Regions from separate parts of the Streptomyces sp. NPDC051020 genome, predicted to be linked through region 2. Evidence: riboswitches for the same ligand, from Rfam matches in the RefSeq annotation. Region 2 holds a riboswitch; each other region holds the start of a gene.
What was found. A riboswitch is a leader RNA that binds a small molecule or an ion and turns the genes downstream of it on or off. The one in region 2 is predicted to bind cyclic di-AMP.

Region 1: another riboswitch for cyclic di-AMP. It lies ahead of AB0N06_RS11750 (M23 family metallopeptidase); the one in region 2 lies ahead of AB0N06_RS36020 (LysM peptidoglycan-binding domain-containing protein).
Region 3: another riboswitch for cyclic di-AMP. It lies ahead of AB0N06_RS05065 (NlpC/P60 family protein); the one in region 2 lies ahead of AB0N06_RS36020 (LysM peptidoglycan-binding domain-containing protein).

The regions. Positions count from the first base shown of each region.
Region 1 is NZ_JBFBCG010000016.1:61,576-72,329, reverse strand. It holds gene lhgO (L-2-hydroxyglutarate oxidase) at 1-617, shown strand, start outside; gene trmB (tRNA (guanosine(46)-N7)-methyltransferase TrmB) at 610-1,419, shown strand; gene AB0N06_RS11755 (PrsW family glutamic-type intramembrane protease) at 1,537-3,099, shown strand; gene AB0N06_RS11750 (M23 family metallopeptidase) at 3,341-4,465, opposite strand; cyclic di-AMP (ydaO/yuaA leader) riboswitch at 4,477-4,629, opposite strand; gene AB0N06_RS11745 (PP2C family protein-serine/threonine phosphatase) at 4,890-6,044, opposite strand; tRNA gene AB0N06_RS11740 (tRNA-Met) at 6,306-6,379, opposite strand; gene AB0N06_RS11735 (SPFH domain-containing protein) at 6,497-7,693, opposite strand; gene AB0N06_RS11730 (hypothetical protein) at 7,793-8,014, opposite strand; gene AB0N06_RS11725 (SHOCT domain-containing protein) at 8,244-8,624, shown strand; gene AB0N06_RS11720 (sulfite oxidase) at 8,649-9,773, opposite strand; gene AB0N06_RS11715 (FAD-binding oxidoreductase) at 10,104-10,754, shown strand, end outside.
Region 2 is NZ_JBFBCG010000132.1:1,111-10,743, reverse strand. It holds gene AB0N06_RS36045 (L-threonylcarbamoyladenylate synthase) at 200-820, opposite strand; gene AB0N06_RS36040 (glycosyltransferase) at 1,227-2,390, opposite strand; gene AB0N06_RS36035 (aromatic acid exporter family protein) at 2,586-3,812, shown strand; gene AB0N06_RS36030 (hypothetical protein) at 3,823-3,999, shown strand; gene AB0N06_RS36025 (DUF5996 family protein) at 4,011-4,964, opposite strand; cyclic di-AMP (ydaO/yuaA leader) riboswitch at 5,539-5,724, shown strand; gene AB0N06_RS36020 (LysM peptidoglycan-binding domain-containing protein) at 5,729-6,496, shown strand; gene AB0N06_RS36015 (hypothetical protein) at 6,589-6,729, opposite strand; gene AB0N06_RS36010 (GMC oxidoreductase) at 6,869-8,512, shown strand; gene AB0N06_RS36005 (carboxymuconolactone decarboxylase family protein) at 8,516-8,995, opposite strand; gene AB0N06_RS36000 (dihydrodipicolinate reductase) at 8,992-9,633, opposite strand, start outside.
Region 3 is NZ_JBFBCG010000005.1:155,439-166,192, reverse strand. It holds gene AB0N06_RS05080 (alpha/beta fold hydrolase) at 1-619, shown strand, start outside; gene AB0N06_RS05075 (M23 family metallopeptidase) at 914-2,401, shown strand; gene pcrA (DNA helicase PcrA) at 2,485-4,938, opposite strand; cyclic di-AMP (ydaO/yuaA leader) riboswitch at 5,196-5,359, shown strand; gene AB0N06_RS05065 (NlpC/P60 family protein) at 5,358-6,524, shown strand; gene AB0N06_RS05060 (hypothetical protein) at 6,618-6,971, opposite strand; gene AB0N06_RS05055 (C40 family peptidase) at 7,327-8,376, shown strand; gene AB0N06_RS05050 (GNAT family N-acetyltransferase) at 8,448-9,221, shown strand; gene AB0N06_RS05045 (response regulator transcription factor) at 9,332-10,027, opposite strand; gene AB0N06_RS05040 (PspC domain-containing protein) at 10,024-10,754, opposite strand, start outside.

The DNA of each region.
Region 1 (10,754 bases), on a different contig from region 2:
TGGCCCGGCTCGCGGGCGACGAGCCGGGCATGCGGATCGTGCCCTTCCGCGGGGAGTACTACGAGCTGGCCAGGCCCGAGCTGGTGCGCGGGCTGGTCTACCCGGTGCCGGATCCGGCATTCCCGTTCCTCGGGGTGCACCTGACCCGGGGCCATGACGGCGGCGTCCACGTCGGGCCGAACGCGGTGCCGGCGCTGGCCCGCGAGGGATACGGCTGGCCGGTCGTACGCCCGCGTGAGCTCGCGGACACGCTGGCCTGGCCGGGCTCCTGGCAGATCGCGCGCAGACACTGGCGGTACGGGGCGGGCGAGGTGCACCGTTCGCTGTCGAGGAGCGCATTCACGGCGGCCGTCCGGCGGCTGCTGCCCGAGGTCACGGAGGACGACCTGCGCCCCGCCCCGTCCGGTGTCAGGGCCCAGGCGGTATTGCGCGACGGCACGCTGGTGGACGACTTCCTGATCCGCGAGGCCCCGCACACGGTGCACGTGCTGAACGCCCCGTCACCCGCCGCGACGGCCTCGCTGCCCATCGGGCGGGAGGTGGCACGCAGGGCGCTGCTCCGGGCACAGGGAACGGGGTGGAAGCCGCCCGCCGTAGAATCGGGGCACTGTGTCTGAGTCCTTGAACCCCGCCCCCGAGTCCGACGAGGCCCACGATCTGCGCGCCGCAGCCTTCGAGCGGCAGCGCAGGCTGCGTCAGGAACCGCGCTTCCCCGGCGGACCCGCCGCCGACCCGGCCGGGTCGCACCACGAGCGCCGGATCCGCAGCTTCCAGCCGCGCCGCAGCCGTGTCACGCCCGGCCAGGAGGACGCGCTGCAGCGCCTCTGGCCGAAGTGGGGCCTGGACATCGACGGGCAGGCGGTCCTCGACCTGCCCGAGCTGTTCGACGGGCTTCCGGTCGTGCTGGAGATCGGCTTCGGGATGGGCGAGGCCACCGCGCAGATGGCGGCCGACGACCCCGACACCGGCATACTCGCCGTCGATGTGCACACCCCCGGCCAGGGCAACCTGCTCGGTCTCGCGGACCGGAACGGACTGTCCAACATCCGGGTGGCCAACGGTGACGCGATCATCCTGCTGCGCGAGATGCTGCCGCCGGCCGCACTCGACGGGCTGCGGGTGTACTTCCCCGACCCGTGGCCCAAGAAGCGCCACCACAAGCGGCGGCTGATCCAGCCGGAGTTCCTCGACCTGGCGGCGCAGCGGCTGAAGCCGGGCGCCGTGCTCCACTGCGCGACCGACTGGGAGCCGTACGCCGAGCAGATGCTCGAGGTGCTCACCGCGCACCCCCTGTTCGAGAACACGGCGGCGGACGGCGGCTACGCACCGCGGCCCGCGTTCCGTCCGCTGACCCGGTTCGAGGGGCAGGGCCTGGACAAGGGCCATGTCGTGCACGACCTGCTCTTCGCCCGCAGCTGACCTTTCCACCGCGACTGGCTCCTCACCCCTGGCTGAGCCGCAGATTCCCTGACGGGGCGGTACGCGCACCGCATTGCCCCATGGTCAGCTGTCAGTCTCCCTCGCTAGGGTCGTGGGGTGTCCGACGGGTCTGTCCAGCAGCAACAGTCGCAGCCGGCCGTCCCGCTCCTCGAGGAGCAGCGGGTCGGCGAGATCCTGGCGGCCGTGCCGGAGCGGGGCCAGTGGCGCTACCGTCCGCGCCGCGTCGGCATGGTCTGGCGAAGCAAGACGTTCCGTATCGCCGCTGTCTTCACCGTGCTCGCGCTGTGCGGGCTGGTGATCCTGGCTCTGGTCCGCGCCCAGACCGGCACCGAAGGGTTCCTGGTCGGGCTGGGTCTGGCCGTGCTGCCCGTCCCGCTCCTGATGACGGCGTTCCGCTGGCTGGACCGGGTCGAACCCGAACCCTGGCGGAATCTGCTGTTCGCCTTCGCCTGGGGTGCATGCGCCGCCGCCCTGATCGCGATCATCGCCAATTCGTTCGCGACCCGCTGGATCGCGACGGCCACCGCGGACCCGGCGAGCGCGGACACCCTCGGGGCCACGGTCATCGCGCCCGTCGTCGAGGAGAGCGCGAAGGCGGCGGCCGTCCTGCTGATCTTCCTGTTCCGGCGACGGGACTTCGGCGGTGTCGTCGCCGGCGTCGTCGTCGCCGGCTTCACCGCGACGGGCTTCGCCTTCACCGAGAACATCCTCTACCTGGGCAACGCGTTCGGCGAGGACCAGCAGATCGGCAACTCGGGCCTGGCGTCGGTGACGGCCGCGACCTTCTTCGTACGAGGGGTGATGACGCCGTTCGCGCACCCCCTCTTCACCGTGCTGACCGGCCTGGGCTTCGGCTTCGCGGCGCTCAGCGCACCCCGCCACCGCATCCGCCGCATCGCGCTGCCGCTGCTCGGACTGATCCTCGCCATGGGCATGCACGCCCTGTGGAACGGTTCGGGGACGTTCGGCCCGTACGGCTTCTATGTCGTGTACGGGGTGTTCATGGTCCCGGTCTTCGGACTGGTCACCTGGCTGGCGATCTGGTCGCGCCAGCGGGAGCTGCGCACCCTGGCGACCGAGCTGCCCGCGTACGCGGCCGCCGGCTGGCTGACCCCGGCCGAGCCGCTCGCGCTCTCCTCGATGCGGGCCCGCGGCCTGGCCCGGGACCTGGCGCGCCAGCGGCACGCGCAAGCGGGGTACGGAGCCCTGGGTTACGGGTACGCCCCTGCCTACGGCCCCGCCCACGGCACTCACGGCCGAATCGCGGCTCAGGTACGGAGCCACGCCAAGGCGCAGGCCAAGGCGCGCGGCCAGGCGGCGGCGCGGGCGGTCGCCGAGTACGAGTCGTTCGCCACGTCCCTGGCGTTCCTGCGCCGCCGGGCCGGCCGCGGGGCGGTGGAACCGGACTTCACCGCCCGTGAGCTGGAACTGCTGCACCACCTCTGGCAGCGCCGGGACGTGGCCGCCCCCGCCCTGGCGTACGCGGCACAGGCGACGGGCCGTCTGCGCCCGCACTCCATGGCCCCGGCGCCGGTTCCGCAGCAGTACCAGCCGTACGGCGGCCACAACCCGTACCTGTCGCCCCCTGGGCAGCCGTATCACCAGCCGCCCCACGGACAGCAGCGCTACGGGAACCGACCGCCCCAGCATCCCTGGTGACGGGTCAGGCGGACGCCTCGGTGAGTTCCGCCAGCTCCAGGGACGGCGGCGAGCCCGGCGCGGGCGGCGGAGTCCTGGAGCTCGCCCTGCGGATCAACGGATTCCAGCAGTGCTGCTCTTCCATGCATGGTGCACGCGAAAGCCGTGGCCAAACGGACCGGCAGCCCTGACGTCGGGGGGTGAGCGTCAGGACTGCCGGGGATCGGTGGCGGGCCGGTGGGGCCGGCCCGCGTTCATCGGGTCAGGGGGTGAGGCCCTTGTCGCGCAGCCAGGTCATCGGGTCGATGCCCGTGCCGCTCGAGGTGTGGACCTCCAGGTGGAGGTGGGGACCCGTCACATTTCCGGTGGCGCCGACGCGGCCGATGGTCTCACCGGTGGTGACCTTCTGGCCGACGCTGACGTTGATCGACGACTGGTGACAGAACCACAGCTCCGTGCCGTCCTCGAGCTCCAGGACCGTGCGGTAGCCGTAGGAGCCGGACCAGCCCGCCGACTTGATGGTGCCGGTATGGACGGCCTTGATCGGGGTGCCGGTCGGCGCCGCGAAGTCGAGACCGGTGTGGTAGCCGGAGGACCACATCGAACCGGCTTGGCCGAAGGTCGACGTGATCGTGTACGAGGAGGTGGGGATGGCGTAGCTGGCGGCCAGTTTGGCGAGCCGCTCGGCCTCGGCCTTGGCCTTCGCCTCTTCCTCCGCCTTCTTCTTCGCGGCCTCGGCCTTGGCCTCGGCCTTGGCCTCGGCGACGTCCTGCTTCTGCTTCGCCTCGGCTGCCGCCTTCTCCGCGGCGGCCTTCTCCTCGGCAGCCTTGGCCTCCGCGTCGGCGGCGCTCTGCTGCTGCTCGGCCTGCTGGAGGATGCGGGCGCGGAGCGCTTCGCCGGCGTCGGTGGCGCCCTGCTCGGCCTCGGCGGTGGTGATGCCCGCGCTGGTCAGCGGTGCGGCGGCGGTCTGGGCCTGGTCGGCGGCGGACTCCTCGGAGAACAGTGCGCCCACGCCGGGGAGGGAGTTGGCGTCGGGGAGCTTGTCCGCGAGGGAATCGGGAAGGGAGATGGAGACCGGCGGCTTGCTCTGCGCGGTGGCCATGCCGCCCGCGCCGACGGCCGCGATGACGCCGACGCCGAGAACCGTGGAGCTACGGGCGAGCCCGTTGCGCTGCTTGGCGACGCGGTGCCTGCCGCGTACGGGGCGGACGGACTCCTCGGTGGGGTTCCATTCCTCCCAGGACCGGTCGGTTCCTCCGAGGCCTTCGGTCCCGAACTCGGCGGTGAGCGCAGTGCCGGACTCGGTGTCCGTCCCGGAGGCGTACTCAGTGGTGAAGTCGGAGCCGAACCGGGAAGGGGCTTCGGGGGCAGGCTTGTTGGACGCCACGGGGGCGCACTCCTTTCCTTCCTTCTCGCCTACCGGGTTAGCTGACGGGTTCGGAGCAGGAAGGTCTCCTACGGATTCCTCTGCCTCTCACGAGACACAGATGTCCGATTCACCCCATGGAGGTGGTTCCCCGGTTCCCTTGCGGAATTCGGCGCTCGCGCACGGTGCCGCCACTGACGACGGCTGGGACGACCGCGCTGCGTTATCGAACGTTAATAGACGCACAGGCCTGATTCCAAGCTGTTCCCACTGATCGTTCACGGTTTTGGCCTGGACTTTACTGGACACAACCGGTCGGAATCGGGCGAGTTGACCCGGACTCAGTCGCTACCGTTTTTCTGACGCTGCGTCAAACATTATGCAGAGCGGCACTCTTCGATTACGCACCGTGGCATAGGCCTCGTGTGCTCACCGCAGCCGCGCCTCAGTCCTGCCCGCGCCTCACGATCTTCACGGTCCTGCGCCGCTCCGGCTGCCCCTCCGCGGGCCGTACGACCGCGACCAGCGCCATGTCGTCGGTGGACTTGCCGCCCGTGTGCAGCCGTACGTCATCGGTCAGCGCGGACAGCAGCTCTTCGGGCCCGGGGAAGATCCGCCCACTCAGTCGGGCCGCCGGGTCGTAGAACACCCCATGTTTGTCGCGCGCCTCGGAGAGACCGTCGGTGTAGACGAGCAGCGCCGTCCCGGCGGCCAGCCCCCAGGCGTCAGCCAGGTCCGGCCACACCCCCAGCCCCATGCCGAGCGGCAGCGCGGGCACGCTCGGTACCAGCAGCTCCACCCTTCCGTCGGGGTGGAGCAGCAGCGGCTCGGGGTGGCCGCGGTTGACGATCCGCACCTCGGCACCACCGTGCGGGATCTCGGCGAGTACGGCGGTGACAAAGCCCTCGACCGGATCGATCCCGCCGCGTCGCTCCCCCTCCCGTGCCAGCGCCCACTCCAGCCGCTGCGCCACGTCCTCCAGCGAAGCCTCGTGCTCGGCGACCTCCCGGAACGCGCCGATGATCACCGCCACCGCCTCGACCGCGTCGAGCCCCTTGCCCCGCACATCCCCGACCACCAGCCGCACGCCGTGCGGGGTGTCCACCACGGCGAACAGGTCGCCGCCTACGAACTCGTCCGCCTGCGCCGCCTCGTACCGCGCGGCAACCTGCAGCCCGCCGATCCAGTCGTTCGGCTCCGGCAGCACGGCCCGCATGGCGGTCTCCGCGATGACCCGCGCCGAAGCCAGCTGCTCATTGCCGCGCGTGACGACTCCGTTGATGAAGAGGGAGAGGATCGAGGCGGTGAGCACGGTGATGACCTCGAGGGACGGCACAACCTGCAGCACCGTGCCGCTCTGGATCCGCAGGACGAGGATCGAGAGCAGCGAGGCGACGCCGATACGGACGGTGCTCGTCCGTGAGAAGAACGGTGCGGCGACCAGCGGGGCCGCCACGAACAGCGGCACGGCGGTGAACGGCGGCGGGGTGAGGATGTCGAACACGAGCCCGGCGACGATCAGAAACGTCGGCAGCGCGCCGACGATCTGCCGGGACGGGCTGTCGCCCCCGCCCCGCACCCCGCGCAGCTTCTCCGCCATCCCCACCTGTGCTCTCCTGCCCGGTACGCGCAGCGGCTCCTGCGGTCTCCTGCCCGGTACGCGCAGCGGCTCCTGCGGTCTCCTGCCCGATACGCCCCACGGTCTCCTGCCCGGTACGTGCCTGGCTGCGGACGGTGCCGCACCTCACTGACCAGGCTTGCCGGAGCGGCGTCGCGCGGCGACTCCGCATCGGCCGAAGGGGGGACGGAAAACACGAATCAGGCCCGGCACGCTCTCTGCGTGCCGGGCCTGATTTTTCAGTAGCGGGGACAGGATTTGAACCTGCGACCTCTGGGTTATGAGCCCAGCGAGCTACCGAGCTGCTCCACCCCGCGTCGGTGAACACAACTCTACGCCATCCGGGACGCCCGGTTGACCATGTACTGATCCGCCTGCACCCCGTCCGCCCCCACCACTGCCCCGCGACGCCGCCTCCCATGTGCCGGTCGGTCTCAGTTCGAGTCGGTGATGTGCGGGGCCCGCTTCGCGTGGACCACCGGCTTCGCCGTGTTCGCACCGCGCTGGATTGCGTGGAGGATCGCCAGCCCCTGACTGACCACGCCCGCCGCCATCTCGTTGACACCGTTGGTGCCGTTGAGCACGGTGAGGTCGGCCCCCGACATCCCGCGGGCGGCCGCGTCGGCCAGGGCCGGCAGGTTCTCCACGATCCGGTTGGCCGCGATCAGCTCCTGATTGCCGTCCCGGAGCGAGGCGGCGCGCGCGGTGTTGGCGTCGGCCTGCGCCTGGGCGACGGTCCGTTCGGCGTACGCACTGCCGTCGGCCTGGAACTTCGCCTGGTCCCGGGCGGCCTCGGCGAGTGTGCGCTGCCGGTACGCCTCGGCGTCCGCCGGACGCCTGACCTCCGCCTCCAGCCGTTGCGCGGCCAGCGCCGCCTGCCGCTCGGCCAGTGCGGTCTGCTCCTCGATGACCTCGTGCGAGGCCCTGGCCTGGGCGAGCGGTCCGGCCTGGGCGGCGCGGGCGTTGTACTGCTCGGTCTCGGCGAGGAAGCCGGCCCGCTTGATCGCGGTGTCCCGTTCGTACTCGGCCTTGAGCGCCGCGGCCTGCTGCTCCCGCTCGGACGCCTCCTGGTCGGCCCTCGCCTCGGCGATCCGGGCCTGGCTGGCGACGGCGGCCGCGTGCGGGGCGGCGAGGTTGTTGATGTAGCCGGTGGAGTCCTCGATCTCCTGGATCTGGAGGGCGTCCACGACGATGCCGAGCTTCTCCATCTCGCCGTGGCTGCCCGCGATGACCTCCTGGGAGACCCGGTTCCGCTCCCGGATGATCTGCTCGACGGTCAGCCCGCCGACGATGGAGCGCAGGTGTCCGGCGAAGATCCGGCCGGCGAGCTCCTCCATCTGGTCCTGTTCGGACAGGAAGCGGCGGGCGGCGTTCGCGATGGAGACGGCGTCGTCACCGACCTTGAAGACGGCGACGGCGCGGACGTTGAGCCGGATGCCCTGCTGGGTGACGCAGTCCTCGGTGATCTCCGCCTCGCGCAGCGCCAGGGAGAGCATGCGCACCTTCTGCTTCACCGGTACGACGAAGCTGCCGTGACCGGTGACGATCCGGAACTGGGTGTCGTGCGTCTGCCGTTTCGATCCGGAGATGAGCATCGCCTCGTTGGGGGCGGGAACGTGCCAGAACAACATGAGCGGACTCCTGCCGTACGCCTCTTCTCGACGTGATGTCCCGGTGCGGCGCCGCTCGTCACCGTTCCCCGGCGTCGATCCCCGGCGTCGGTTCGCGGTTCAGGACGGCAGGCGTTCGACGATCACGCCGCGTGCCGAGACCGAGTCGACGACAACGACGCGTACGTCCCTGTCGATCGACGTCGCCGACCATGCGGTGTAGGCCTCCGACCCACCCCGTACGGCCACCAGTACTTCGCCGGGGCCGTTCGGCGGGATCGGCACGGTGACGCGGCCGATCGCCCCGATCGGGCTCCAGGCGGACCCATCTGCGGCGCTCATACGCCACACGCCTCCCTCGGTCATTCCACGGTACTCCGCGCCACCTCCTCGGGAACGGCCCCCTGAGGAACGGTCCGTACGACAGTGAGCGGTGGGTGGAATCTGATGATATGACTGATATGTGATTCAGCCGTTCAGGGCTGTCTCGCCGAGACGAACGGACGAATCGAACGACGCGACGACCAGGGAGCGGAACGTGGACTACCCCCTGCTCAACCTCTTCTGGACCATGCTCTGGTTCTTCCTCTGGATCATGTGGCTCTTCCTCCTCTTCAAGGTCATCACGGACATCTTCCGCAGCGACGACCTCGGCGGCTGGGGCAAGGCGGGCTGGCTGATCCTGTCCCTGGTCGTGCCGTACCTCGGCGTCCTGATCTACGTGATCGTGCGCGGCAAATCCATGGGGAAGCGTGACGTCGAGGAAGCCAGGCAGCGGGAAGCCGCCTTCAAGGCGTACGTACGGGAAGCCGCCGCCACCGGTGGCACGGCCGGCCCGGCGAAACCCAGCGGCGGCAGCGTCGAGGAGCTGGCGAAACTCGCCGAGCTGAAGGACCGTGGCGCGATCACGGACGAGGAGTTCCAGCGGGCGAAGACAAAACTCCTCATCTGAGACCGACCATGTGCCGGTCGGAGCTCACCCCAGTCCGCAGTGGACGGCGATCCGCTGGACCAGGTTGTTGCCGAAGCCGCCGCGGTTCCACGGCTGGGTGAGGGGCTGGACCCGGCCCCCGGCATCGGTGGCACGGGCGCTGAGGACGTAGGTGCCGGGCACCGCCTTCCACGGCGCCTGCCACCGTTGCCAGGCCCAGGTGTGCCTGCCGTCCCCGTCCGGCGGGGCGAGTTCGGCGTCGTACCAGGAGCGGCCGTCGTCCGTGCTCACCTCGACCCGGGTGACCGGCGGCTCCCCAGACCACGCGCGGCCCCGGAGCAGTACCCGCCCGGGGCGTACGAAACGGGTCCGGGACATGAAGTCCGGGAACCCGGGCGGGATCATCAGCGCCCGGGGAGCGATCCGGGTGACGGGTTCACCCGGATCGTCAGGATCCTGCCGGTAGCGGTAGGCGGTCGTCTGCTGGAAGCCGGTGAACGGGGTCTCGGTGAGCCGGATCTCCCGAAGCCATTTCACCTGTGCCATGCCGTACCAGCCGGGCACCACCAGCCGCAGCGGATGGCCGTGCTGCGGCGGCAGCGGACCACCGTTCATCGCGTACGCCACCAGCACTTCCGGTGTGTCGCCGGTGGCCACGTCCACCGGCAGGCTCCGCCGGTAGTCCTGCTCGACGCCCCGCTCGATACCGTGGTCGGCCCCGCAGAACACCGCCTCGACGGCGTCCGGTTCCACCCCGGCCTCGGCGAGCAGCAGCCGCAGCGGCACCCCGGTCCACTCCGCCGTACCGACCGCCTCGACCAGCCACGGCTGGCTCACCGGCCGCGGTACGAGCCGGGCCCGGCCGTTGCCCGCGCATTCCATTGTGACGCGCAGTGTGACGGCCGGGAACGACCGCAGCGCCGCCAGGTCCAGTGCCAGCGGCGTCCGGACCCTGCCGTGCACGGTGAGCTGCGCGGAGCCGTCCGGGATCTCGGGGATGTCGTAGTGGACCAGTACGTAGTGCAGTCCGGGCGGGGTGATGTCGTAGCGCAGCGCCTCCAGCGGCAGGCCGTGGTTGCGGGCGGCGAGCGCGAGTTCCTCAGGGCTGATGCCCTCGCCGGGCTCGGCAAGGCGCCCTGGCGGGCTCACATCACCAAGGGGTCGGTCCATGGATTCATGGTGCGCCCGTCCGGGCGACCCGCCCACTGCTCCTCACCTGCCGGACACCGCATCCCGCTCTTTGCGCAGCGCCCGCAGATTGCACGGCCCTCCGACCGGGCGGAGCGTGGAAGACAGCGGTCCGCACCCGCGTCCGGGGAGGCCGTAAGGGCTGTCCCGTGATGCCTGACGGGCGCACGACGACAGCTACGGCACCTCGCGACGTCGCCGGGACGTCCGAATACATCCCGGATGCGAACGCCCCTCCGCCGTGCGGCGCACCGCATTCGACGCCCCGCGCCGCTGCGCCAGGGATCACGGAACAACCCTGAGGAGACGGCCATGGATTCCACCACGCTCAAAGCAATGAGGGCCGCGTTGCGCGGCCCGGTCATCGGCCCGCAGGACCCGGAGTACCGAGAGGCCCGCACGATCTACAACGCCATGATCGACCGGCGCCCGGCGGCCGTGGTGCGGTGCGCCGACGCGGGGGACGTCATGGCCGCGGTGGACTTCGTCCGCGGCAGAGGTCTCGAACTCGCCGTGCGGGGCGGCGGACACAGCGGACCCGGACTGTGCCTGGTGGACGACGGCATCACTCTCGATCTGTCACCGATGCGCTGGGCGCACATCGATCCCGCCGCCCGGACCGCCCGGGTCGGCGGCGGCACCCTGCTCGGCGATCTGGACCACGCCGCCCACGCGTTCGGCCTGGCCACGCCCTCCGGAATCCTGTCGACGACGGGAGTCGTCGGCCTCGCCCTCGGCGGCGGGCACGGCTATCTCACCCGCAGGTACGGCCTGACCGTGGACAACCTCCTCACGGCGGACGTCGTCCTGGCCGACGGCAGCCACGTCACGGCGAACGAGACCGAGAACGCCGACCTCTTCTGGGCGCTGCGCGGCGGCGGCGGGAACTTCGGCATCGTCACCTCGTTCGACCTCCAGCTGCACCCGGTGGACACCGTGGGGGTCGCGATCACCGTGTGGCCG
Region 2 (9,633 bases):
CGCTACGGCTCCATCGACCACGTCAACTCGGCCTACTGACCGCACGTGCCGGTGATACGGCCGAACCCGGCCAGAACATGCTGCTGGGCCCGGACCCTGAGGGCGGAGACAGCTGAGCGTGTGGAGGTCGACCACGTGGCATCCGAGGCAGGGGCACGCAGTCCCATGCCTCGCACGTGGTGACGCCGTCGGTGTATGGCTATTCGAACCGTGTGGTGTCGCCAGCTCCTCGGCGCACGATCGTGGCTTCGCCTTCGGAGAAGTCGATGACCGTCGTCGGTTCGGTGCCGCAGTCACCCGAGTCGACCACCGCGTCCACCTCGTGGTCGAGCCGCTCCTTGATCTCCCAGCCCTGTGTCATCGGCTCGTCCTCGTCGGGCAGGAGCAGGGTGCTGGAGAGCAGCGGCTCACCGAGCTCGGAGACCAGGGCCTGGGTAACCACGTGGTCGGGAATGCGCACTCCGACCGTCTTTTTCTTCGGGTGCAGCAGCTGACGCGGCACCTCCTTCGTCGCCGGGAGGATGAAGGTGTAGCTCCCGGGCGTGGCTGCCTTGATCGCGCGGAACACGTCGTTGTCGACGTGTACGAACTGACCGAGCTGCGCGAAGTCCTGGCACACCAGGGTGAAGTGGTGACGATCGTCGAGGTTCCGGATCGAACGGATCCGGCCGATGCCGTCACGGTTGCCCAGCTGGCATCCCAGTGCGTAGCAGGAGTCCGTCGGGTACGCGACGAGCGCACCGGAGCGGATGGTCTCAGCCACCGTGCTGATGGTGCGCCGCTGAGGATTTTCGGGGTGCACGTCGAAGTACTTCGCCATTGTTCGAGCTTATGCGATCCGGACTGCCGTGGTGAGGAACAGGATCGGGGACGTCGGCGAGAACCCGGCAAGTCCGGCGCAAGGTAACGGCGTACGACCGCCATGCCCCGGGCTCGCTGCCCCGCACCGGCGGCGCCTCGCTCGTCGGCGTCCCGGCCTGCTGCCCGGGGCGTGCCCTTGTCGACGCGTGGCCACCCGGTGCCGTACCGCGGGCATCGGGTGGCCACGCGTCAGGTGCGACGGTGGCGAGGCCTCGTACCGGGCCGTTGCCAGGACTGTCCTTTTCAGGTGCCCGCCGACGACTGGGCCTCCTCCGCCGCCCAGTACAGCCGGCAAAGCCGGACCGCGCCCAGGTCGTGCTGGCACAGGTTCTCCCACTGACCGCCGCTCGTCCCCTTCCCCGGTCTCAGCGAGGACCGGGCGCCGGACCGGCGCCGAGACTGTCGAGCAGTTCGCCGGCTGTCGGCGTGGCACACATCTCGGCCGCCAGGCGCTCGGCACCCGCCCGGTACGACGGCTTCTTGAGCACCAGTTCGACGGCCGACCGTATGCGGGCGATACCGTCCGGACCGAACCCGGCCGTCTCCTGACCCGGCCCGTCCGCCGTGACGGTCAGACCTGCGCCCGCCCCGGTGACCAGCCTTGCGTTCGTCGGCTGGTCGGCGAAGAGAGGCACGCAGACCAGCGGGACACCGGAGGCGAGGGCGCCGTAGACCGTGCCCGAACCGCCGTGGCAGAGCACGAGGGAGGCGCCGCCCAGTACGTCGGCCTGCGGGACCCACTTCTCCACGCGGACGTTGCGGGGGATCGCCCCGAAGTCCGACACATCGGTGAGGGGACCCGTGGTCAGCAGGACGCGCGCCGGCAGCCCGCTGACGGACGCCAGTACCGCCCGGTACAGGGCGGAGGCGTTCGGCATGCCGCCCACCTCGGTGCCGAGCGTGACGTAGACGAGCGGTTCTTCGCGGCCGTGCCACCGGTCCGGCAGAGCGTTCGGGGCGGGTGGCTGATGGTAGCGCCGGGTCACCGCGTACGGTGAGGGGTCCAGGGAAGCGGGGAGCCGGGTCAGATAGGGGGAGACCCGGAGCCGTTCCGCGATGCCCGCACCGTACGAATCGAGTACAGGGCGGAGCAGTTCGTCGGTGGACTCGGCGAACTGCGCGGCAGATACAGCGACCTGGGCATGTGGGACACCGTGCCGCTCGGCCGCCACCACCGATGCGAGCTCGTACATCTCGTGCAGGACGAGATCCGGCCGCCACTCCCGGCAGAGCTCCTCCAGCGTCGGCAGCATGGCGGTGATGCACAGTCTGCCGAACACCTCCCTGGTCATCAGGGACACGCCCTCGTCCGCGGGCAGCCCCAACACCCGCATCATCAGCGGCACGAGCTCGGCGTCCGGCGGCTCCCCGCCGATGCGGTAGGGAAGTTTCCGGGCGGCCAGTAACGGTTCGAGCTTCGGCGGTGCGACGACGAGGATATCGTCCCCACGCGCCGCGCAGGCGTCGATGAACGGGACAAGCGGGCTGAAGTGGCCCGATCCGCTGGTCGAGGCGACAAGTACACGCATGGCACGAGCGTAGGGATCGGCGCCCCACACCCGCAGGACCGCATTGCGCCGACTTCCGGCACTCCGCCATCGTCCCGCCCTGCTGCCCGCCCACCGGCCCCAGGCGGCGGTACGGACCCGACGACGGGGCCCACGCGCAACCCGTCCGGTGGATTCGTGGTGCTGCAAGCAGACGTACGAGGGAAGGAGAGTGAAATGCCTGAACTCTCCGCACCCGTCATCAAGCTCGTACGGCAGACCACCGAGCCTGTCGCGGCGCAGACCCTGCGCTCCACGGCGGCCGCGGTCATCTCCTATGTCGTCGCGGAGTGGACCCTTCCTCAGCCGGTACCGCTGACGGCTCCACTGACCGCGCTCCTCGTCGTTCAGGTCACCCTGTACGCGACGCTCACCACGGGCATCCGGCGCGTCAACTCCGTCGTCGTCGGGGTGCTCATCGCCATCGGCTTCAGCGCCCTGGTGGGTCTGAACTGGTGGAGCCTGGGTCTGACGATCTTCAGCTCGCTGATCATCGGACGGGTGGTGCGGGTGGACGAGTTCGTGCCGGAAGTCGCCATCAGCGCGATGTTGGTCCTCGGCGTCTCCCAGGTCGCCGCCACCGCCTGGGACCGCGTTCTGGAGACCCTGATCGGTGCGGGCGTCGGCCTGTTGTTCAACCTGCTCGCGCCGCCCGTATGGGTGCAGAACGCAGGCGTGTCCATCGACGAACTGGCGCGGGAGATGGGACAGATGTTCCGGGCCATGGGCGAGGAGGTCGGCGGCCACATCTCGGTCGCGCAGGCAGCTGCGAGACTGCACGACGCCCGCAGACTGGACCACGACATCGTGGCCGTCGACGCCTCGCTCCGGCAGGCCGAGGAGAGCCTCCTGCTCAACCCCCGGATCCGGCAAGGTCTTCTGTACCGCATCGTCCTGCGTACCGGACTCGACACACTGGAGATCTGTGCCGTTGTACTCCGTGTGCTGGCCCGCACGCTGACGGACCTGGCCAAAGCCCGGACCGGGGAAACCATGTTCCCGCAGGACGTGGCCGCCTCGCTCCGGGAACTCTTCGCGCAGATGGCCGACGCCATCGAGAGCTTCTCCACGCTGATCACCACTCCGGTGTCCGCCAATGCCGAGGAGGCGGAGTCGCGACTTGCCGCCGCACTGGCCGCCAGCCGCGCCACTCGGGACGTGGTGGCCGACCTCCTGCTGGAGGACGTTCAGGAGCACCCCCGACAGTGGCAACTGCACGGTGCGCTGCTCGCCGAGGTCGACCGCATTCTGGATGAGCTGGACATCGACAAACGCGCCGAACGCCTTGGCGAGGAACTCGACCGCCACTCCGCTGAACTGCACGAACGCCATCCCCGGATCGCCGCAATTCGGCGGCGGCTCGGCAGCCACCGGGCCCCGCAGCCGACAGTCCCGGGAGGGTGAGGGCGAGGCGATGGGACATCCGTTCCTGGCCGGTTTCGAGCCGGGGGAGAACGGGCTCCGGAACATCGAGGCCGAGGAATATGACGAGGGATGGGAGCTGCTCCGGCCCATCGCGCACCCGGTCGCCCAGCCGACCCCGGGTCCCCAGGGCACGGTTCCCGCGGACTGGGAGTGGCAGCTGCACTGAAGCCGCGCTCCTCATCCACCGGCAGGCGTACAGGGCGTCAGGCACGGGTCGGTGATCCCGCCGGGACAGGCGAGACGGTCGATGTCCCAACCGGCGCGCCCCGCTCCGGCCTGATAGGCGCTTTCGTAGAAGGCGAGTACAGTCGCACGGGGATCGCCCTCGGCGCGGGCCGCGTCGTACGGCAGTACCGCCAGGTGGCTGCCGCCACGATCCACCCATTGCGCCGACACCGGAGTGAGCGGTTCCTCCGCCAGCCGCGCCGGTTCGGGAGCGGTGTACGAGTAGAAGGCGGGCGCGGCGAAATTGTCGTCACCGAACCAGAAACCGAAGCTGATCACTTCCCGGGAGTAGGCCTCCCGCGTCACCGGGTCGATCTGCGCGGGCTGGTCGATCTGACGCTCCGAAAAGCGGGTGTGAGCGATATCGAAGGTGTGCCAGAAATGGTGCACGGGACTGACTTTCCCCGAAAACCGCGCGGCGAATTCCTCCAGTACCAACGCCACTTGACTGAGGACCTGCCAATACCGGTTTGCCTGTTCGGGATCGTATGCCGCGTGCTCCGTGTCCTCGGCGAACGGCCGGTCGGCGTCGGACAGATCGAATGGCTTGGGGAATTTGATATTCACCTCGATACCCAGCGCGTCCAGGGCGGCCATGACCTTCTTGTGGAAGGTAGCCACAGACTGGCCCGAAAGCGGGAACGAGACCGTCACGCCGTCCAGTCTTGTGATGACGAGTTGATGGCCGACGAAGTCGAAGTCCACCGTGAAAATCGGGTTGCCGTCGATCTGTCCCATGGGGCGGGTGGTGATACCCCGGCCAGTGAGGTGAAACGGAACGTTCCACCAGTGATTGCGCCGGACACCGGCCGCGAGACGGATCTTTCCGACGATCTGCGCGAAGCGGTGGAGCGTCTCTTTGGTGTCACGCCACTCGGCGAGCGGCATGGGCGGGAACAGCTCCATCGCCATCACTTCTCTCGTGCTGCCGGACAGTCCCGGCGGGTGGGCAGGGCGTTCTTCCGCACCATCATGGCCACGCCGAAGATGTACGGCACCTTGTGCGGCCACCATGGTGTCGTTCGCGTGAACCTGCACGACCTGGCCGGTGGGCGGCCACTCGCGCGCCGCAGTCGGAGCAGGCAGATGACGCGCGACTGCTCCCGGTCGCCTCCCCGGGGGGACGCCCTTCCCGACGAGCCGAAGCCCGAATGCCTGCCCCTGACGTCAAAATCTCCCGAATGTCCCAATTTTGGCGATAAGGGGAAGTTGCTCGCCGTTCTGGTGAACGTGCAACCCGTGCGGGCCCGAGGACTTTCGTGCCGGGCAAATCGCCCTTTTCGGGCCGAGTGGTGAGAGTCACCTTCCGGGCCCGCGGACGAAGCGGCGTGCCGCCCGGTTCCCTTCTGTGCCAAGAAAGTTGGCTTCGCGGACCGGGGTGGATTGCGAAAATTTCCGCGACTCGATCTTGTAAATGAATTGTGATCGAGAAATGTGGGCTTGTTCAGGTCGGAGTTTCTCGCCTACGGTCACCGTCAATCCGGATGGAACGCCGAATCCTGCCGCCGTCCGGGAACCCGACCACTCACGTACGGCAGGAGCGGGGGACCCACGTAAGCCGCCGATCCGGTATCCGGAACGGCTAGGGGTGAAGTCGTATTCCCATACGGCGAGGCAACTCCAGCCTCAACCCGACAGCTCACCTCGTAGGCGACGGAGAGGAATACGCCATGCCCGCACAGGTTAACCACCGTCGCCGTAAGTCCAGTTCGCTGACTCGCGGACTCATCGCCGTGAGCACGGGCGGTGCCGCTCTCGCGCTTCCGATGATCGGGGCAACCGTTGCCTCGGCAGCGCCGGCGCAGCCTGTCACCGCCGCCGTCGCCAAGACAGCGGCGCCCGCTGCCGCCCCCGCCAAGCCGACTGCCGTGCGGGCAGCTACGCCCACCGTCTATTCCGTGATAGCCGGTGATTCCCTTTACAAGATCGCCCTGAGCCATTCCGTGAGCGGCGGTTGGCAGCAGCTGTACAAGGACAATCGAGCGGTCATCGGAGCCGACCCCGGCGTCCTTCACGCGGGCCAGAAGCTCACCATCGGCGCCACCGCGCCCGCGGCAGTCGCATCCACGACGGCCGCGAGCACTGCCGCCGCCGTCACCGCGAAGCCCGCGACGTACACGAACGACCTCGACGGCTGGATCAAGGAGTCGCTGGCCGTCATGGCCCAGCACGGCATCCCCGGTAGCTACAACGGCATCCACCGCAACATCATGCGCGAGTCCGCGGGCAACCCCCGGGCCATCAACAACTGGGATTCGAACGCCGCCAAGGGCACGCCGTCCAAGGGTCTCCTGCAGGTCATCGACCCCACGTTCCGCGCCTACCACGTGCCCGGTACGTCGATGGACCCTTACGACCCGGTCGCCAACATCACGGCCGCGTGCAACTACGCCGCCGCCAAGTACGGCTCGATCGACAACGTGTTCGGGGCCTACTGACGCCCGGTTGGGTTGATTCGGGCATGACGGGTGGCGAAGGTCCGATGGGGCTTCGCCACCCGTTCCCGTCGGTGTCGCGCACGGGGGGCGATTCAGAAGTCGATCCGCATGACGATTCGCCCGAGTGTGGGCCTGCCGACCTCGACGAACCCTGCGTCGGCGAAAGCGTCACGGCTGCCGACAGGGAGCTCGCCCCAGGGGGTGACGGCACCCGGCCGATCGAGGAAGGCCACCGCGGCCGGCCCGCCTGACGCACGGCGTTGCCCGTCCGGGGCGCCTCGATCGGGCGCATGTTACCCATCGGTATGTAGTGACTTAACATGCGAACCGCAGTAGAACCAGTTTCACTCTCTGGAGAGTGAGGCGTGTCACATGAGTGACTCTAGCATGCACAATGCAGGCCCGAAGGGCGTTTCGCGTCGCAGGTTCATCACAGGAACTGGTTCTATTTTAGGAGCCGTGGCCCTCGCAGGCCACACCACCCCGGCCCAGGCCGGGGTCGGCTCCGCAACCGCCCCGATCGACTCCGGGGCCCATGTCCAGGCCCTGGTGATCGGCACCGGATACGGCGGCTCCGTCGCCGCACTGCGTCTCGCCCAGGCGGGCGTCGACGTGCACATGGTCGAAATGGGCATGGCCTGGGACACCCCCGGCCCGGACGGCAAGATCTTCGCCAACACGACAAGCCCGGACAGCCGGTCGTACTGGCTCCGCACCAGGACCAAGCAGCCCCTCAGTAACTTCCTCGGCTTCCCCATCGACAAGAACATCGCTCGCAACACGGGGATCCTCGACGCCGAGGAGTTCAGCGGGATCACCGTCTACCAGGGCCGCGGCGTCGGTGGCGGATCGCTGGTCAACGGTGGGATGGCGGTCACTCCCAAGCGCGAGAACTTCGGAGCCGTCCTCCCGTCGGTGGATGCCGACGAGATGTACGACATCTACTACCCGCGCGCCAATGCCGGGCTCGGGGCCGGCACCATCGACCCGGCCTGGTTCGACACCGCCGCGTGCTACCAGTACGCCCGGGTCGGCCGTGAGCAGGCCCAGCGTGCCGGCTTCCCGTTCGTCTTCGTGCCCACCGTGTACGACTGGGACTACATGAAGCAGGAAGAGGCAGGAACCGTCCCCAGGTCCGCGCTGGCCGGTGAGATCCTCTACGGCAACAACTACGGCAAGAAGTCGCTGCAGAAAACGTACATCGACCGGATCAGGGCCACCGGCAGGGTCGTCATCTCGCCGCTCCACAAGGTCACTTCGGTCGCCCCGGCAGCAGGTGGCGGTTACACGGTCGTCATCGACCAGATCGACACCGGCGGTGTCACCACGGCCACCAAGACGGTGACCGCCGACCGGGTGTTCTTCGCGGCCGGCAGCGTGGGCACCAGCAAGCTGCTGGTGAAGCTGAAGGCCACCGGCGCGCTCGCCGGCCTGAACAACGAGATCGGTAAAGGGTGGGGCGACAACGGCAATGTCATGTGCGGCCGGGCCAACCACATGTGGGACCCGACCGGCAGCCTCCAGGCGTCCATTCCCACGGGCGGCATCGACAACTGGGCCGCCGGTGGCGCGTTCGCCGAAGTCGCGCCGCTGCCGACCGGGATCGAGACGTACGCGTCGTTCTACCTGTCCATCACCAAGAACCCGAACCGGGCCGAGTTCTCCTGGAACGCCGCGACGGGCACGGTCGACCTGAACTGGCAGACCGCCTGGAAGCAGCCGTCCATCGATGCCGCCAAGACGATCTTCGACCGGATCAACCAGAAGGAGGGGACGATCTACCGGACCGATCTCTTCGGCACCTACAAGATCTGGGGTGACCACCTCACGTACCACCCGCTCGGCGGCGCGGTGCTGAACCGGGCCACCGACAACTATGGCCGCCTGCACGGCTACTCCGGCCTGTACGTCATCGACGGCTCGCTGATCCCCGGCAATACCAGCGTCAATCCGTTCGTCACCATCACCGCGCTCGCCGAACGGAACATCGAGAAGATCATCGCCACCGACCTGTGACGGTCAACGGCCGGGCAGCGCGCACCTGGTGTCGAGACCCAGCACATGGTTGAGCCGGCCGAACGCCAGCCATGATCCGATGCTCATGCTCAGCTCCACGATCTCGAGCTGGCTGTAGTGCGCGGTCATCCGGGACCAGAACGCGTCGTCGAGATTGTGGTGATCCAGGGCGTACCGCTCGGCGTATTCGGCGGCCAACCGGGTCCGGTCGTCGAACACGTCGGTGGTACGCCACTGGGTCACCGCGTCGGCGAATTCCTCCTCGACCTTCACGCCGTCACGTTCGGTCCGCCAGTCGAGGCAGAAGGCGCACCCGTTGATCTGGGCGATCCGCAACCGCGCGGCTTCGAACTCGCGCAGTCCCAGGGTCGTGTGGGCGTACACCGACAGCGAGAAGTTGGATGCGGCGATCCCGATCCCGGGTACCATCTCACCCCACACGTACTCGATCGCGTCCTTGCCCTCGGGGATGTCGATGTTCATGGATGTCTCCTTCCGAGCTTGCCGACTGCTGGGCGCAGCGGGACGTCGAGCGCGTCGTAAAGTCCTGGTTCCGCGTCCACGAGCCAGTCGATGGCACTCACGAGCCGGCCGACCGCGGTGGCGTTCCCGCCCGCGGACCTGTTCTCGCCCTCGTCGGTGGCCTCGACCGTGACCTCGATGCGCGGGCAGCCCTCGATGATGACTCGATGTGCGCCGTCCCCGTCGGGCGGCTTCGGCCAGTCCGGTGCGCAGGAGGGGTGGATGCGCGTGATGTGCTCGATGACGATGCGGGGTTCGCCCCCGACGATGCCCTGCACTTCGAACCGCACGGCGCCCTGGGTGCCGGCCTCGAACGTGCCCATCGTCCTGGTGCTCACCGTGGCGTCGAGCGGGCGCCGGTCCAACGTCTCGCGGATGTCGTCGAGTTCGGCTCCCAGAGCCCTGGCCATCAGCCGTATCTGTCCACCCCACACCATGGTCGGGACGGTCGGTGCGAGCATCAGCGGCTCGTACTCCATCGGCTGGCCCATGCCGACCAGGTACCGGACCGATTCCTCCTGGTCGTAGGTGGAGTAGTCGAAGATCTCCTGACAGCGGATCACGTCCACGGAGGTGCCGAGTCCGCTGATCAGCAAGGG
Region 3 (10,754 bases), on a different contig from region 2:
GCTCCTGCACGGGTTCATCGACAACCGCTCCGTCTTCGTCCTGCTGCGCCGTTCCCTCGCCCGGCACGGCTGGCACCATCTGGAGTCCCTCAACTACTCACCGCTGACCTGTGACATCCGCACGGCCGCCGAACTTCTCGGCCGGCACGTCGAGGAGATCTGCGCCCGCACCGGTCACCACGAGGTCGACATCGTCGGCCACAGTCTCGGTGGCCTGATCGCCCGTTATTACGTGCAGCGACTCGGCGGTGACCGACGGGTCCGCACCCTGGTCACGCTCGGCACCCCGCACGGCGGGACCGCCGTCGCCCCGGTGGCCAGTGCGCACCCGATCGTGCGCCAGATGCGCAGCGGTTCCGCCCCGATCGAGGAGCTGCGCCGCCCCGCGCCCGGCTGCCGCACCCGGTTCGTGAGCTTCTGGAGCGAGCTGGACCAGGTGATCGTCCCGGCCGAGGCGGCCTGCATCGACCATCCGGACCTCGATGCGCTGAACGTGCGCGTCACCGGGATCGGCCACCTCGCGCTGCCGGTCCACCCGGCGGTCGCCGCCGGGATCCGGCAGGCCCTGGAGTCCCCGGAATCGGCCACCGGCCTCATGGGGGCCGCCTCGGTGGCCTGAAGGACCGGAGCCCCTCACTGGCGCAAGGCCGCCACGCCGTGCCGGGGCACACCCCCGGGCACCAGGGCCGCCCGGAGCGCATCCAGAAATAGAACGCGTTTCGAACATAGAGCCAAGGGTCTGTGCACAGCCCGCCGAAAGACGGCCGATTGCCCGTTTCCTGCGAGCCCGGGACCTGACGAAGATTGTCGCCGTCACGTACTGCCGGGTACAGTCGCGGCCACTGCTTTCCCCTGGGATTCCCCCACCGGATCCCCAGACCCAGGTCCTGCTGCCGAGGCGAGAGAGAAGTTGGTGAACGACCAGCACCCCCACGCCGGGTATGTCGGTTTCGACAGCCACTCCACGGGCAGCTACAACGGCGGCCCGCTCTTCGGCTCCCTCCCGGGCAGCTACGACGGCACGTACGACACCACCGGCTACAGCAGCGGCTACGACACCGGACAGGCCGGGTACAGCGGCCAGCACGACTCCGCCCAGTGGGACACCGGCGCACATCAGACCGCCGCGTACGACCCCTATGCCGCGTACGGGACCCAGCACCCGCAGCAGTACGACGCCACCGCGACCTGGATGCCGGAAGCCCCGGGCATCCCCGCGCAGGGCGGCGCTCCGGACACCTCGGGCGAGTGGGACACCAGCGGCTGGCACCAGAACGGCCAGTGGGCGACGACCGGGACGGCTGCCTACGACACCGGCGCGTACGACGCCACTGCCTGGAACACCGGCGCCACGCCCGAGCACGAACAGCAAACCGTGCACACCGCGCACGAGTCGTACGAACCCGAACAGGCCGCGTACGAGGTGTACGAGGACCAGGGTTCCTACGCTCCGTACGAGGCCTACCCGCCGGCCGGGACCGCGGAGCCCGCGGACATCACCGCGACCTCCGAGTTCGGCGTCGTCGACGTGGACCCGGACCTCGACGCCGACGCCGACGCGGACGACGCGGCAGACCGGGCAGACCACGCGGTGCACCACACCGTCGGCATCCCCCGCCCTGCGAGCCGTTCCGTCACCCGCGGCGGCGGTGGCAGCCGCGGCCGGCGTCGTACCGCCGCCAAGCGTTCCGCTCTTCTCACCGTCGCCGTCCCCTCCGCCTGCGTGATGAGCGTCGCCGGTATCGCCGCCGCCTCCGTCGGCGGACTCGGCAGCGGCGAGGACACCAAGGACGACACCACGTCGATGGCGGCCGCCGACCCCGGCAGCGTCAAGGCGGTCGCCGCCAACAACAAGCTCGACACCCAGCTCGCCAACCTCAGCGCCGACGCCGAGAACTTCGCCGACCGCGCCAGCCGCACCCAGGAGCGCATCGACCTGAGGGAGCGGCAGGCCGCCGAGAAGAAGAAGCGCGAGGAGGAGGCCGCCCGGAAAGAGGCGCTGCGGCCCAAGTTCCTGCTGCCGGTCCAGCAGCACGGCCTCAGCGCATACTTCGGCCAGGCGGGCGTCAACTGGATGTCCGTGCACACGGGCATCGACTTCCCCGTCTCGTACGGCACTCCGGTGATGGCCGCGACCGACGGCACCGTACGCACTCAGTGGAACAGCGCCTACGGGAACATGGCCATCGTCACCACGGCCGACGGCACCGAGACCTGGTACTGCCACCTCAGCAGCACCAGGATCCGCTCGGGCCCGGTCAAGGCCGGTGACGTCATCGCCTACTCCGGGAATTCCGGCAACTCCACCGGCCCGCACCTGCACTTCGAGGTCCGGCCCGGTGGCGGAGCGGCCATAAACCCGCTGCCCTGGCTCCGCAGCCACGGCCTCGACCCGTCCTGAGCAGCCGAGCCCGCCACAGCACAGACCCCACCCGCCGACGGGGCGGACACCCGCGCCCGCCCCGTCGGTTCCGGGGCGAGACCCTAGAGCTTTTCCACCGGCGCGTACCGCAGCAGCAGCTTCTTGGGCCGCTCGTCCCCGAAGTCGACCGTCGCCTTCGCCTGGTCGCCGATCCCCTCGACCGCCGTCACCGTGCCGAGCCCGAACTGGTCGTGCGTGACCCGGTCCCCGACCACCAGCGTGACCGTCGGCTTGTCCGAGGTGCGCCGGGTCGCGAAGCCCGAGGGGCCCGAGCGGGCGCGTGACGAGGACAGCGACGACGTGATCCCCGACGTCGGTCCGGCCGGGGCCGCCATCGGCCCGGTCCGCTTCCACTCCAGGTGCTGGTCCGGGATCTCCTCCAGGAACCGCGACGGCGGGTTGTACGAGGGCTGACCCCACGCACTGCGCATCGCCGCCCGCGTCAGGTAGAGCCGCTCACGGGCACGGGTGATCCCGACGTACGCGAGGCGCCGCTCCTCCTCCAGCTCCTTGACCTGTCCCAGGGCGCGCATGTGCGGGAAGACGCCGTCCTCCATCCCGGTCAGGAAGACCACGGGGAATTCGAGCCCCTTGGCCGTGTGCAGCGTCATCAGTGTGATGACGCCGGAGCCGTCCTCGTCCTCGTCGGGGATCTGGTCGGAGTCGGCGACGAGCGCGACCTTCTCCAGGAACTCGGCGAGTGTGCCCGTGCCTGCACCTTCTTCCCCGGCGGACTCCCCCCGCTCCTGCTCGAATTCGAGCGCGACGGCGGCGAGCTCCTGAAGGTTCTCGATCCGCGTCTCGTCCTGCGGGTCGGTGGACGCCTGGAGCTCGGCGAGATAGCCGGTCCGTTCCAGCACTGCCTCCAGCACCACGGCGGGGCCCGCGCCGGACTCGACGATCGTGCGCAGTTCCTCCATCAGCGTGTTGAACCGCTTGACGGCGTTGGCCGAGCGGGCCGCCATGCCGTACGCCTCGTCGACGCGGCGCAGTGCCTGCGGGAACGTGATCTTCTCGCGCAGCGACAGGGCGTCGATCATCGCCTCGGCGCGGTCGCCGATACCGCGCTTGGGCACGTTGAGGATGCGGCGCAGCGGAACGGTGTCCTCGGGGTTGGCGAGGACCCGGAGGTAGGCCAGGATGTCCCGGACCTCCTTGCGCTCGTAGAAGCGCACGCCGCCAACGACCTTGTAGGGCAGGCCGACGCGGATGAAGATCTCTTCGAAGACGCGGGACTGCGCGTTCGTCCGGTAGAAGATCGCGACGTCGCCGGCCTTCGCGTCGCCCGCGTCGGTCAGCCGGTCGATCTCGTCGGCGACGAACTGCGCCTCGTCGTGCTCGGTGTCCGCGACGTAGCCGGTGATCCGGGCGCCCTCGCCCGCCTTCGTCCAGAGGTTCTTGGGGCGGCGGCTCTCGTTGCGCTCGATGACCGCGTTGGCAGCCGAGAGGATCGTCTGCGTGGAGCGGTAGTTCTGCTCCAGCAGGATCGTCGTCGCGTTCGGGTAGTCCTCCTCGAACTGGAGGATGTTGCGGATCGTCGCGCCGCGGAAGGCGTAGATCGACTGGTCGGCGTCACCCACGACGCAGAGCTCGGCGGGGGCGTCGGCCTCTCCGGCCGGGCCGACCAGTTCGCGTACGAGCGTGTACTGCGCGTGGTTGGTGTCCTGGTACTCGTCGACAAGGACGTGCCGGAAGCGGCGGCGGTAGTGCTCGGCGACGTCGGGGAACGCCTGGAGCAGATGGACCGTCGTCATGATGATGTCGTCGAAGTCCAGCGCGTTGGCCTCGCGCAGCCGGGACTGGTACATCGCGTACGCCTGGGCGAGCGTCTTCTCGAAACCGTCCGCGGCCTGGCCGGCGAAGGTCTCCTCGTCGATCAGCTCGTTCTTCAGGTTCGAGACCTTGGCCGTGAACGACTTCGGCGGGAAGCGCTTCGGGTCGAGGTCCAGATCACGGCAGACCAGGGCCATCAGCCGCTTGGAGTCGGCCGCGTCGTAGATCGAGAACGACGAGGTGAAGCCGAGCCGCTTCGACTCGCGGCGCAGGATCCGGACGCACGCACTGTGGAACGTCATGACCCACATGGCGTTGGCGCGCGGTCCGACGAGCTGCTCGACGCGCTCCTTCATCTCGCCCGCGGCCTTGTTGGTGAAGGTGATCGCCAGGATCTGGCCTGGATGCACGCCGCGCTCGGCCAGCAGGTGGGCGATGCGGTGGGTGAGCACCCGGGTCTTGCCGGAGCCCGCGCCGGCGACGATGAGCAGCGGCGATCCGGCGTGCACGACCGCGGCGCGCTGCTCGGTGTTCAGCCCGTCGAGCAGGGCGGCGGAGTCGATGGCGGGGCGGTGAGCGCCGTCCCGGTAGTACGCGTCCCGAGGTGGCGGGGGCGCGTCGAACACGCCCGCGAAGAGGTCCTCCGGCACCGCTTCGGGTGCGGAGTCCTCGGGGGGCGGCGGGGGTTCTTCCTCCGAGTGCTGGAGGCCGGCCAGGAAACTGTCGTCAAAGAGGCTGCTCATCGCCTCACGAGTCTAGGGCGACGCACCGACACTCTGCGGCCGCATGGAGAAGCGCGACCGGAAGGCGCCTACATACGGAGAACGCCCACCCACGCCCCGTAAGGAAATCGGGGCCCGGGCCGCCTCCTTCGCCCCCTCTTCACCGAGGTCACGAAAACGTATCGGACATATCGAACATCAACCTTCACAGCGGCACCACGGTTGGCTAGCGTGCTCCGTCGGGCGGCCCGTACCCCCTTGAGGCGAACCACGCCGAGCGGGCTCCCCCGCCGAATCCGGGCTGCCCGCGGGGAGTTCGGAACCGGGGACCCATAGGCAAAACCGGGGTGAATCGGTCTGTATCCCCACTCGGACCGTAGGGCAGCCTTCCGTTCCGCCCGAACCCGACAGCTAACCCGGTAGGCGGTCCACGGAAGGAGATGCCGGCTTTGGCATCGCATCGCAAACCGCGCAGCCGGGTACGCACCACCACCCCCGCCGTCGGGCTCACGACCGCCGCACTGGCAGGGGTGACCCTGCTGTCGACCCAGAGCGCCATGGCCGCCCCGAGCTCACCCAAGCCCAGCATCGAGGACGTACAGAAGAAGGTCGACGACCTCTACCGGCAGGCGGGCACCGCGACCCAGCAGTACAACAGGGCGAAGGAGGCCTCCGCCACGCAGCGCGGCAAGGTGAACGCCCTGCTGGAGGACGTGGCCGAGCGCGCCGACAAGCTGAACGAGGCACGCAGGACGCTCGGCAACTACGCGGCCGCGCAGTACCGCACCGGCTCCATCGCCCCGACCGCCACCTTCTTCCTGGCCGACGACCCGCAGTCGTACTTCGACCAGAACCAGCTGATGGACCGGATGACCGCCCAGCAGCAGAAGGCGGTCACGGACTTCCGTACGCAGCAGGCGGCAGCGGCGAAGAAGCGCACCGAGGCGGTGCAGAGCCTGGAGACGCTCACCGAGTCCCAGGCCACACTCCGGACCAGCAAACGATCCGTCCAGAAGAAGCTGGGCGAGGCGCGCGCGATGCTGTCGAAGCTGACGGCCGAGGAGAAGGCGCGGCTGGCGGCACTGGAGCGCGAGAAGGAGGCGGAGGCCAAGCGCAAGGCGGAGGAACTCGCCCGCCGACAGGCCGCCGCCAAGGCCGAGGCGGACCGCAAGGCCCAGGAGGCGGCGAAGGCGGCCGGCTCCACCGGCACCACGGGGACGGGCACGGGAACCGGGACCGGCTCGGACACCAGTGCCACCACGAAGGCCGAGAAGGTTCTCGCCTTCGCCCGCGCCCAGATCGGCAAGCCGTACGTCTGGGGAGCGACGGGCCCCTCCTCGTACGACTGCTCGGGGCTGACTCAGGCCGCCTGGAAGGCGGCGGGCGTCGACATCCCCCGCACCACCTGGGACCAGGTGAAGACCGGCACCCGGATAGCCACGGCCGACCTCAAGCCGGGCGACCTCGTCTTCTTCTACGACGACATCAGCCACGTCGGTATCTACAAGGGCGACGGCATGATGATCCACGCCCCGAAGCCGGGGGCGAACGTCCGCGAGGAGTCGATCTACTACATGCCGATCTACGGCAGCGTGCGCCCGGCGTGACGGCGGGCCCTCATGCACGAGTGAGCCCCTGCCGGGTCCGGCAGGGGCTCACTCGCGCATGAGGGTGGTCCGGCTCAGAGGCCCGACAGCCTCTCAGGTCCAGAGCATCGCGATGAAGATATTGGCGACCGTCAGTCCGCCGACCGCCGCGAACACGCCCTTCTCAGCCTTCTCCTCGTCCCGCTTGATGTAGACCAGCGCGAGGATCACCACCAGGACCGCCAGCTTCACGCCGATCTTGATGTTGTTGACCGAGTGGCCGTCGGCCTGATTGAGCCCGACCAGCGCGACGCCGGTGACCAGCATGGTCAGCGCGCCGTGCAGCATCGCCGGGACGAAGCGTGCCGTTCCCGCGCCCATCGCCTTCATCTGGGTCAGGAAGCCGCCCAGGAGGGAGGCGATGCCGATGATGTGCAGCGCGACGAAGACATTGATGAGTACGTCCATGAGGCAGCAGCCTAGCCGGGGCCATATCACCCCTCTTCGGCGAGGTGGGGGCTCCTCGGCATTTCGCTTGCATCTGCAACAATTGCCTGACTCTGGTGTGATTTTCCGGTCACTCAACGACAACACATCGCTAAATTCGGGCAATAACCGTCATTGCGACTCTTCCCCGCGCCCCGGGCCTAGCGTCCCTGTCCAGGTGGCCGGCTTCACCACCGCTCCGCACCCGGACGGCAGCCCGGTCACCCCGCCGAGAAATCCGGCGGCGGGCCGCTCCCCCTGTTGGCGTGCCGCCGCCGGACCTCAGCGGCCCGCCGGTAGGCCCCGACGGGCAGTCGACACAAGGAGCCCCGTCCCCGTGGCAGCGCATCGGAAACCCAGGCAGCGCCCGCACCCCGGCTCCGCCGCCCGCACCGCAGCCACCCTCGCCTTCGCCGCGGCGGCGACCGCCGTCGCCCTGCCGGGCTCCGCGCACGCCGAACCACAGCCCACCCCCTCCCGGATCAAGGCCGCGGTGGACCGGCTGTACCACGACGCCGAGGTCGCCACCGAGCAGTACAACGGCGCGAAGGAGAAGGCGACCGCCGCCGCCAAGTCCCTGAACGCACTACGCGACGAGGCCGCCCGCAGGACCGAACGCCTCAACGCCTCCCGCAACGCACTCGGTTCGCTCGCCGCCGCGGAGTACCGCACCGGCGGCCTCGACCCCGCCGTGCAGCTGGCGCTGTCCTCGGACCCCGACCAGTATCTGCAACGGGCCTCGTACGTGGACCGGGCCGCCGACCGCCAGGCGGCCGAGGTCTCCAACGTGCGGCGGCAGGTGACCGAGATCGCCCAGCTGCGCACGGAGGCGAAGGACGAGCTGGCGGACCTCACCGCCCGCCGTGCCGACCTGAAGAAGCACCGGACGACGGTCAGGGCCAGACTGGCGGATGCCCAGAAGCTCCTCGACACCCTCTCACCCACGGAGCGCGCCGAGTTCGAACGCTCGGACACCGCCCGCGCCGCCGCCCGCGCGGATCGCAGCGCCCCGCGCTTAGGCACCGCCGAGGCCCCCAACGCCCGCGCCGCGGAGGCCATCGCGTTCGCCTACGGGGCGCTCGGCAAGCCGTACGTCTGGGGCGCGACCGGACCGTCCTCGTTCGACTGCTCCGGGCTGACCCAGGCCGCCTGGCGCTCCGCCGGCGTCTCACTCCCCCGCACCACCTACACCCAGATCAACGCCGGCCGGAACATCCCCCGCTCCGAACTCGTCCCTGGCGACCTGGTGTTCTTCTACTCCGGGATCAGCCATGTCGGTCTCTACATCGGCGACGGACAGATGATCCACGCGCCGCACCCCGGAGCGCCGGTCCGCATCGCGCCGATCGACGGCATGCCCTTCGCGGGAGCGACCCGGGTCGCATAGGCTCCCTTGCTGCACAGTTCGCCGTCCTGAGTCCGGAGCCCCGACCGGACCGGTCGAAGGGGAGCCCTCGTATGCCCATGGACACCGACGTCCAGACCTACGCCCAGACACTCGCCCTCCGCTCCCCCGGCCACCTCCGGGTCGGCCCGTTCACCGTCCGCCACAACCCGAACTGGTCGCTGAAGTACGCCAATTACGCGATCCCGGACCGGGACTCCGAACCGACCGCGACCGACGTGCAGGAGCTGATCACCGCATTCCGCGAACGGGACCGGATGCCGCGCCTGGAGTATCTGCCTGGCTGGGCACCCGCGGTCGAACCGGCCCTTCTCGCCGCCGGGTTCACCGTCGAGGACCGTCCGCCGATCCTGGCGTGCACACCCGGCGACCTCCTGCCGCCGAAGCCCGTCGACACCCTCGTGCTGGCCGAACCGGCCACCGACGCCGAGTTCGACGCCGCCGCCCGTGTACAGCACCACGGGTACGGCGGGACCGGGGAGCCCGAGGGCGGCCAAGCCGCGTGGCTGCGCGACGCGGTGGCGGGCGGCGGAGTGGCGGCGCTCGCCACCCTCGACGGCACCCCGGCGGGCGCGGGCGGCTGCTCGGTCCCGGTCGACGGCCTCACCGAACTGTCCGGTCTCGCCGTCGCCGACGCCTTCCGCCGCCGCGGCATCGGCGCCGCACTCTCCGCCCATCTGACCGCGGCCGCGTTCGCGCGGGGCTGCCGGGTGGTGTGGCTGGAGCCGGCCGACGCCGCTGTGGAACGGATCTACGCGGGCATCGGCTACCGAAGGATCGGCGAAAAACTCAACATCTCCGTCGACCCCGAACGGGAGAACAGCTGACTCCGAGGCTGTCCGGCTGCCTTCGACCGGGAAGCGTGCGTGCCAGGGCACGACCGCCCGATCAGAGGTAGCCCGACAGCCTCTCAGCTTGGCGTTCAACGTGGCCGCGGTCAGACCAGTCGTCGGGCCGTCGCCCACCGCGTCAGCTCGTGCCGGTTCGACAGCTGGAGCTTCCGCAGTACCGCCGAGACATGTGACTCGACCGTCTTCACCGAGATGAACAGCTGCTTGGCGATCTCCTTGTACGCATAGCCGCGTGCGATCAGCCGCAGCACCTCGCGCTCGCGCTGCGTCAGCCGGTCCAGGTCCTCATCGACCGGCGGTGCGTCCGTCGAGGCGAACGCGTCGAGGACGAAGCCGGCCAGCCGGGGCGAGAACACCGCGTCGCCTTCCTGCACCCGGAAGACCGAATCGACGAGGTCGGTGCCGGTGATCGTCTTGGTGACGTAGCCGCGGGCGCCGCCGCGGATGACACCGATGACATCCTCGGCGGCGTCGGAGACGGACAGCGCGAGGAACCGCACCGGGTTCTCGACCGTGCCCATCAGCGGGGTGCAGCGGCGCAGCACCTCGACGCCGCCGCCGCCCGGCAGGTGCACGTCGAGGAGGACGACCTCGGGACGGGTCGCCGTGATGACGGTGACCGCCTGATCGACGTCGGCGGCCTCGCCGACGACCTCGACACCGGTCTCCTCGGTGCGACCGATCTCGGCCTGGACTCCGGTGCGGAACATCCGGTGGTCGTCGACGAGCACGACCCGTACCCGGCGCTCCCGGCCCCCGGCCGTTTCGGTGGTCTCCGTCATTCGCTCGCCCTCTCCATCTCCAGCTCGACTTCCGTGCCCCCGCCGGGCACCGAACGCAGCCGCGCCGTACCGCCGTTGCGCTGCATCCGGCCGATGATTGATTCTCGTACGCCCATTCTGTCCCCCGGTACGGCATCCGGATCGAATCCCGGTCCACGGTCCCGTACGGAGACGAAGACCGTGCGGCCCTCGACCTCCGCGTAGACCTGCACGGCGCCGCCCTCGCCACCGTACTTCGCGGCATTGACCATCGCCTCGCGTGCGGCCTGCATCTGTGCGGCAAGCTTCTCGTCCAGCGGGCAGTCGCCGACGACGACGACCTCCAGCGGGACGCCGTGCTTGTCCTCGACCTCGGCGGCGGCGCGTTTGACCGCCTCGGCAAGGGTCTCGGGTTCGTCGTCCTCGTCCTTGCCGGTGCCCTCGGGGTTGTACAGCCAGTTGCGCAGCTCGCGTTCCTGGGCGCGGGCCAGTCTGCGGACCTCATTGCCGTCGTCCGCGTTGCGCTGGATCAGGGTGAGGGTGTGCAGCACGGAGTCGTGGACGTGAGCCGCGACCTCGGCGCGTTCCTGGGCCCTGATGCGCATCAGGCGTTCCTCGGACAGGTCCTGCGTCATGCGCACGAGATAGGGGCCCGCCAGCAGCGCGATGCCGGTGAGGACGGCGATCGCCGCGGTCAGGACATTGCCGAGCTGGGCCGCGGAGCCGCGTACCACTATGAACACGGCGA